3 regions of the Terrihabitans rhizophilus genome follow, and region 1 is predicted to be linked to each of the others. Evidence: predicted binding sites of a transcription regulator. Region 1 holds the regulator's gene; each other region holds the start of a gene.

Region 1 (2,265 bases):
CGATTACGCGTCCAACTTCCTGCAGATGTGCTTCGCCGTGCCCTGCGAGGAGTACAAGGTGAACCCGGTGATGGCACGCGCCATGGACCGCATCTTCACCCTGCACGCCGACCACGAGCAGAACGCATCCACTTCCACCGTTCGCCTCGCGGGCTCGTCGGGCGCAAACCCGTTCGCCTGCATCGCGGCCGGTGTTGCCTGCCTGTGGGGCCCCGCCCATGGCGGCGCGAACGAGGCGGCGCTGAAGATGCTGGAAGAGATCGGTACGCCGGACCGCATTCCGGAGTTCGTGGAAAAGGCCAAGGACAAGAACGATCCATTCCGCCTGATGGGCTTCGGGCACCGCGTCTACAAGAACTACGATCCGCGCGCCAAGATCATGCAGCAGACCGCGCATGAGGTTCTGGACGAGCTCGGCATCAAGGACGATCCGCTGCTCGACGTGGCGGTGGAGCTTGAGAAGGTTGCCTTGCAGGACGAGTACTTCGTCGAGCGCAAGCTGTACCCGAACATCGATTTCTATTCCGGCATCACGCTGCGCGCGATGGGCTTCCCGACCTCGATGTTCACCGTGCTGTTTTCGGTGGCACGCACCGTCGGCTGGATCGCACAGTGGAAGGAAATGCTGGAAGACCCGGCGCAGCGCATTGGACGTCCGCGCCAGCTCTACAATGGAGCCGTCGAGCGCAGCTTCGTTCCGGCCAAGGATCGCGGCTGACGGCAATCCGTGCGGCCCGGCATCCACGCCCGGCCGCATCGACTGTTCGCAGCTTCAAGCACGAAAACGGGGAGGTCCGGACAGGACCTCCCCGCATCATTTTCAGCCGTGCTCCGCTGGGCCGAACGCCTCAGTAGCGGCGGATCAGCCCCACCAGCTTGCCCTGCACGCGCACCCGGTCGGGTCCGAAAATGCGGGTTTCGTAGGCTGGGTTGGCGGCTTCGAGAGCGATGGACGCCCCGCGCTTGCGGAGCCTCTTCAGCGTGGCTTCTTCGTCATCCACCAGCGCGACCACGATGTCGCCGGTTGCGGCCGTGTCGGCCTTGCGGATGACGACCACGTCGCCCTCAAGGATGCCGGCCTCGATCATCGAGTCGCCGCGCACCTCGAGCGCAAAGTGCTCGCCGCCCGTCAGCATTTCCGGTGGAACTGCGATGGTGTGGCTGCGGGTCTGGATGGCTTCGATGGGCACGCCGGCCGCGATCCGGCCCATGACGGGCACGAACGCCGAATGGCCGCGCTCCTCGTCATCATCGGCCGCACGCGGGCGCGCCTTGCCGAGATTGCCTTCGATGACGCTTGGCTGGAACTTCCCGGTCGGCCGCATGGGCGGGGCCACCGTCTCGGGCAGCTTCAGCACTTCCAGCGCGCGAGCCCGGTTCGGGAGACGGCGGATGAAGCCACGTTCCTCAAGCGCAGTGATGAGGCGATGGATGCCCGACTTGGAACGGAGGTTAAGTGCCTCCTTCATCTCGTCAAACGAGGGCGGGACACCCGATTCCTTCAGGCGCTCATGAATGTAGCGCAGAAGCTCGTGCTGCTTTCGCGTGAGCATGGGCACCTCGGCGGATGAATCAAAACAAATCAGGAACAAAAAGGTAGCTGTTCCTTATGTGTTCCGCAACGGTTAACATCCGGTTGCTTTCCCGCAAACTGGAACGATACGGCTAGGTTCTCGACCTTTCAGGGGCGTGCTCGCATCCTGAAGGGGCCGAACGGGGAGGATGCGATGCGGCAAGACGGATCGGGGTTTCTGTCGCGGATAAAGGCTCTGCCATTCGCGCAGGCCGATCTCCAGCGCGCGGTGACGCGCTTTCCCGTAGCGGTAGCCGCATCCGTCATCGTCACCGCCATGGCGATCGCCGAAATCCATGACCGTCTCGATCACACCATGGCGGAGATGGTCGGCATCGGCTGCCTTGTCGCCTTTGCCGCGTCGGTGGCGGCAGGCGTGATGTCGGAAGCTCACGGCCTTGGACGTGGGCGTGCGCTTCTACAACTTCTTGCCGCGACGACGGGCGCGATCTCGGCCGTGTTCCACGAGTCGCACTGGTTCAGTCCAGAGGCCGCCGGAGTGGCCGCGATCGCGCTCGCGGCGACGGGTTCGCTGTCGCTTCTGCGCGACGAGGAACGGCGGAGCTGGGTCTTCAACCTCTCGGCCCTGTCCGGCCTCGCCTTCGCCGGGCTGAGCACGCTCGTGATCATGATCGGGCTGGCGGCGATCCTCTACAGCATCCGGTACCTGTTCGGCATCACGGTGACGGACA
Region 2 (2,265 bases), on a different contig from region 1:
CTTGCCGCCACGTGTGGAGCGCACAAGGCTCATCACGTGCTTGAGGCGTTGCGGGCGATGCTCGGCCAGCCATTCCTGAAACAGGTCCTTGATCTCGTAAGGCAACCGCAACAGCACATAACCGGCACTGACCGCTCCGGCGGCTTTCGCCGCGTCCAGCACACGTTCGATCTCTTCATCGTTCAGCGCCGGAATGATGGGTGCCACCATCACGGTGACGGGGATGCCGGCTTCGCTGAGCTGCCGCACCGCTTCCAGCCGCTTCGCCGGCGTCGGCGCGCGGGGTTCAAGGTCGCGGGCGAGCTTGGGGTCGAGCGTCGTGATGGACAGCGCCACGCGGGCGAGCCCCTTCGCGGCCATGGGCGCGAGAATGTCGATATCGCGGGTCACCAGGGCGGACTTCGTGACGATGCCGACCGGATGATTGCTGCGTGCCAGCACTTCCAGCACCGACCGGGTGACACGGTATTGCCGCTCGATGGGCTGGTAAGGATCGGTGTTGGTTCCCAGCGCCATGGTGCGGACCTCGTAGCCCGGCTGCGCCAGCTCCTTTTCGAGGAGCGCGGCAGCGTTGGACTTCACCGTCAGCTTGCTCTCGAAATCCAGCCCCGGAGAAAGGCCGAGATAGGAATGCGAGGGGCGGGCGAAGCAGTAGACACAGCCGTGCTCGCATCCGCGATATGGGTTGATGGAGCGGTCGAAGGAGATATCCGGCGACTGGTTCCTGGTGATGATCTTCCTTGCGGTCTCGTAGGAGATCTCCGTCTTGAACGGAGGAAGGTCGGCGAGGCTGTCCCAGCCGTCGTCCTCCGCCGCCCGCGCATAGGGCTCGAAGCGGCCGGCTGCATTGGTACGCGCTCCACGTCCGCGACGCCTCTCCGGCGCGATGTCGGGAGCGGCCTCGTGAACCACTGGATCGTCGGTGTAGGTAAGCAGCGAGGCGGTGGAAGCCATCGTCATGTTCTCCTTGTTTCGAGAAGAACATAAAGAGAACATATGCGCAAGCGCGGTGCTGCACGCATGGGTCGCGGCACTGACCGGACGTGCTATAAACTCCCCCGATGATCAGCGTGGTGATCCAGACATCCGGTGACGAGGAAGCGCTGCTCGCAACGCTCGCCTCTCTCGTTCCGGCGGCGGCGGACGGCACGGTGCGGGACGTCATCGTGGTCGACGGATCCGGGGGATCCAGCGTCCACGCCATCGCGGATGGTTGCGGCTGCCTCTACGTGCGGGGAGCCTCCGAAAGATCGTTGCGCCTGGCGGCCGGCGCCCGGCTGGCCAAGGCGCCGTGGCTTCTCTTCATGGAGCCCGGCTGCGAGCCCGAGGAAGGGTGGACCCGTGATGTGCGCGGCTTCATGGAACGGGCGGAGCGGCAGGGCACGGCCTCGCGGCGCGCCGCCAGGTTCCAGGTTTTGGAAGATGGAGCCGACGACGGTTTGGCGCAGGCTGTTCGTCGGGCCGGACAGAGCATGGCCGGCAGCGAAGCCCTTCCCGCTCTGCTGATCCACAAGGCGTTCTACGAGGAACTGGGCGGTTTTCGCGCTCTTCCGGTTGTCGAATATGTGGACCTCGCCCGGCGTATCGGACGAAGCAGAATGGTTCGCCTGCGCGCCCGCCTCTACGTCCCCGCGGACCAGCGCCCGCATGCGGCAGGCTTGCGGCGGCTGCTCGGCGCGGGCCTGCTTGCCGTGCGCGCGCCGACGCGCCTCGTCGCCCGGCTCTACCGCTAGGGCTTGCGGCGCAGATGTTCGTCGAGCCGGGGAGCGATCTCGACGAAGTTGCAGGGTTTCGTCCGGTAGTCGAGCTGGCTTTTCAGGATGCCGTCCCAGGCGTCGCGACAGGCGCCGGGTGAGCCGGGCAGGGCGAAGATGAAGGTGCTGCCGGCCACGCCCGCCGTGGCGCGGGATTGCACGGTCGAGACGCCGATTTTCCCGAACGAGATCTGGTGGAAGATGGTGGAGAAGCCGTCCATCCGCTTTTCGAAGAGGGGCTCCAGCGCCTCGGGCGTCACGTCGCGGCCGGTGAAGCCGGTGCCCCCCGTGGTGATCACGACGTCCACGCCGGGATCGCCGATCCAGCGCGAGACCTGCGCGCGAATGGCCTCGATGCTGTCAGGCACGATGGAGCGGTCGGCCAGCTGGTGCCCGGCTTCCCCCAGCCTTTCCACCAATGTGTCGCCGGAGCGGTCATCGGCGAGAACGCGGGTGTCCGAGACTGTCAGGACCGCTATGCTCAGCGGAATGAAGGTGCGGGTGCTTTCCA
Region 3 (2,265 bases), 220 kb from region 1:
CGAGAAGCCGAGGCGGGCGGCTTCCTTCATGCGCAAGCCGGCATGAGCCACGGGACGCACCGAGCCCGAAAGGCTGACCTCTCCGAAGAACACGCTGTCCAGCGGCAGCACCGAGCCAGCGAAGGAGGAGACCAGCGCCGCCGCAACCGCGACATCGGCGGCGGGTTCGACGATGCGCAGGCCTCCAGCCACATTCAGGTAGACGTCGTGACTGCCCAGACGCACACCGGCATGGGCTTCCAGCACCGCCAGCACCATGGACAGCCGGTTCGAATCCCAGCCCACCACGGCGCGCCGGGGCGTGCCGAGGGAGGAGGGCGCCACAAGCGCCTGGATCTCTACGAGGATGGGCCGCGTCCCTTCCATTCCGGCGAACACAGCGACGCCCGGTGCGGCGACGTCGCGGCTGGAGAGGAACAGTGCGGATGGATTGGCGACGTCCTCGAGCCCGGCGCCCGTCATCGAGAACACGCCGATCTCGTCCGTCGGACCGAAGCGATTCTTCTGTGCCCGCAGCACGCGGAAGGCATGGCCCTGCTCACCCTCGAAGGAGAGCACTGCATCCACCATGTGCTCGACCACGCGAGGACCTGCGATCTGGCCATCCTTGGTGACATGGCCGACGAGGATCACCGTTGCGCCGGAGGTCTTTGCGTAGCGGATCAGCGCCTGTGAGGAGGCGCGCACCTGCGTGACCGTTCCGGGCGCCGATTCGACGCTGGAGGTCCACATGGTCTGGATGGAATCGATGATGACGAAGCGGGGTGGCGCTCCGGCCGTCAGGGTGCTGAGGATGTCTTCCACATTCGTCTCGGCGGCGAGTTCCACAGCCGCATCCGCCAGCCCGAGACGTGTTGCGCGCATGCGCACCTGCGCCGTCGCTTCCTCGCCAGAGATATAGACCGTGCGGTGTCCCGCCCTCGCCAGCGCCGCGCAGGCCTGGATGAGCAGCGTGGACTTGCCGATGCCGGGCTCGCCGCCAAGCAGGATGGCAGAACCATGGACGAACCCGCCGCCCGTGACGCGGTCCAACTCGCCGATGCCCGACGTGATGCGGGGAGCTTCCTGCTGGCCGCCGCTGAGCCCTTCCAGTTCGATGCGCCGGCCGCCGCGAACGGAAATGGCGCCGCCTTTGCCGACCGGAGCCGCGGCTGCTTCTTCCGCGATGCTGTTCCAGGCGCCGCAGCTTTCACAGCGTCCGGACCAGCGATTGTGGACCGAGCCGCAGCCCTGACAGACGAATGTGGATTTCGCACGCGCCATGATTCACCTCGGGTGCATCATGCCGGAAATCAGCCGCCGCTTCCACTTAAATGTTCCTACTATGTTCTCAGCCGTGCTTACGTGGTTGTGACCGTCCGGGAGCATCCGGTGGCTGCCTGCACCCGTATAGTCAGACAGGAGGTGGATCATGTTCAGCAGACGGACAATCTTGCTCGGCGGTGCAGCGGTGCTGGGCGCGTTGGGCATTCGCGGCTTCGGGTTTGGATTCACGGAGCCTGCGATGGCCGAGAGTTTCGAGGTCGAGAAGACCGTGGAGCAGTGGAAGGCGCAGCTGTCCGCGCAGCAATTCGCGGTGCTCCGGCGGGAAGCCACGGAGCGTCCGGGATCGAGCCCGCTGAACAAGGAGCATCGCGCCGGCGTCTTCTCCTGCGCGGGCTGTGACCTGCCCTTGTTCTCCTCGGAGACCAAGTTCGAGAGCGGCACGGGATGGCCCAGCTTCTTCCGTCCACTGCCGGAAGCGGTCGGAACGCGCACGGATCGCGCGCTCGGCATGGCACGCACGGAGGTGCATTGCCGCCGCTGCGGCGGCCATCTTGGTCATGTCTTCGACGACGGGCCAAAGCCCACCGGGCTACGCTACTGCATGAACGGCGTGGCCATGACGTTCAAGGCCTCGCAGACAGGCTAGATCGTGTAGGTCCGTGCGTATCGGGCGCCGAGCCCGGTCAGCATCTCGTAGCTGATCGTGCCCGCATGTCCGGCGACCTCATCCACCGTGATGCCGTCGCCAAGCAGGCAGGCAAAGTCGCCGCGGCTCACCGAACCGAGGGGCATGTCGGTTACGTCCACGGCAAGAAGGTCCATGCTTATGCGGCCGATCAGCGGGCAGCGTTGGCCGCGGACGATGGTCTCCGCGCCTGTGCGGAGGCTGCTCGACCCGCCGGCGCGCAGGAAGCCGTCTGCATAGCCCACTGACACGATAGCGATCCGCGACGGGCGCTTCGTCATCTCGGCAGCGCCGTAGCCCACGCCCTGACCCTC

Evidence for each region. Region 1 encodes LexA, which represses DNA repair genes until DNA is damaged. Its sites were predicted from a motif close to TGTTCNNNNTGTGTTCNG; they were not measured.
Region 2: SCD90_RS14770 (PA0069 family radical SAM protein) is a predicted target of LexA. The motif match lies at 978-995, and genes of this name have one in related genera.
Region 3: radA (DNA repair protein RadA) is a predicted target of LexA. The motif match lies at 1,315-1,332, and genes of this name have one in related genera.

The regions. Positions count from the first base shown of each region.
Region 1 is NZ_JAXAFJ010000002.1:339,097-341,361, reverse strand. Features, by position in the region: gene gltA (citrate synthase) at 1-718, shown strand, start outside; gene lexA (transcriptional repressor LexA) at 849-1,553, opposite strand; gene SCD90_RS05195 (DUF4153 domain-containing protein) at 1,728-2,265, shown strand, end outside.
Region 2 is NZ_JAXAFJ010000011.1:31,730-33,994, forward strand. Features, by position in the region: gene SCD90_RS14770 (PA0069 family radical SAM protein) at 1-960, opposite strand, end outside; gene SCD90_RS14775 (glycosyltransferase family protein) at 1,062-1,733, shown strand; gene moaB (molybdenum cofactor biosynthesis protein B) at 1,730-2,265, opposite strand, start outside.
Region 3 is NZ_JAXAFJ010000002.1:114,667-116,931, forward strand. Features, by position in the region: gene radA (DNA repair protein RadA) at 1-1,263, opposite strand, end outside; gene msrB (peptide-methionine (R)-S-oxide reductase MsrB) at 1,412-1,912, shown strand; gene alr (alanine racemase) at 1,909-2,265, opposite strand, start outside.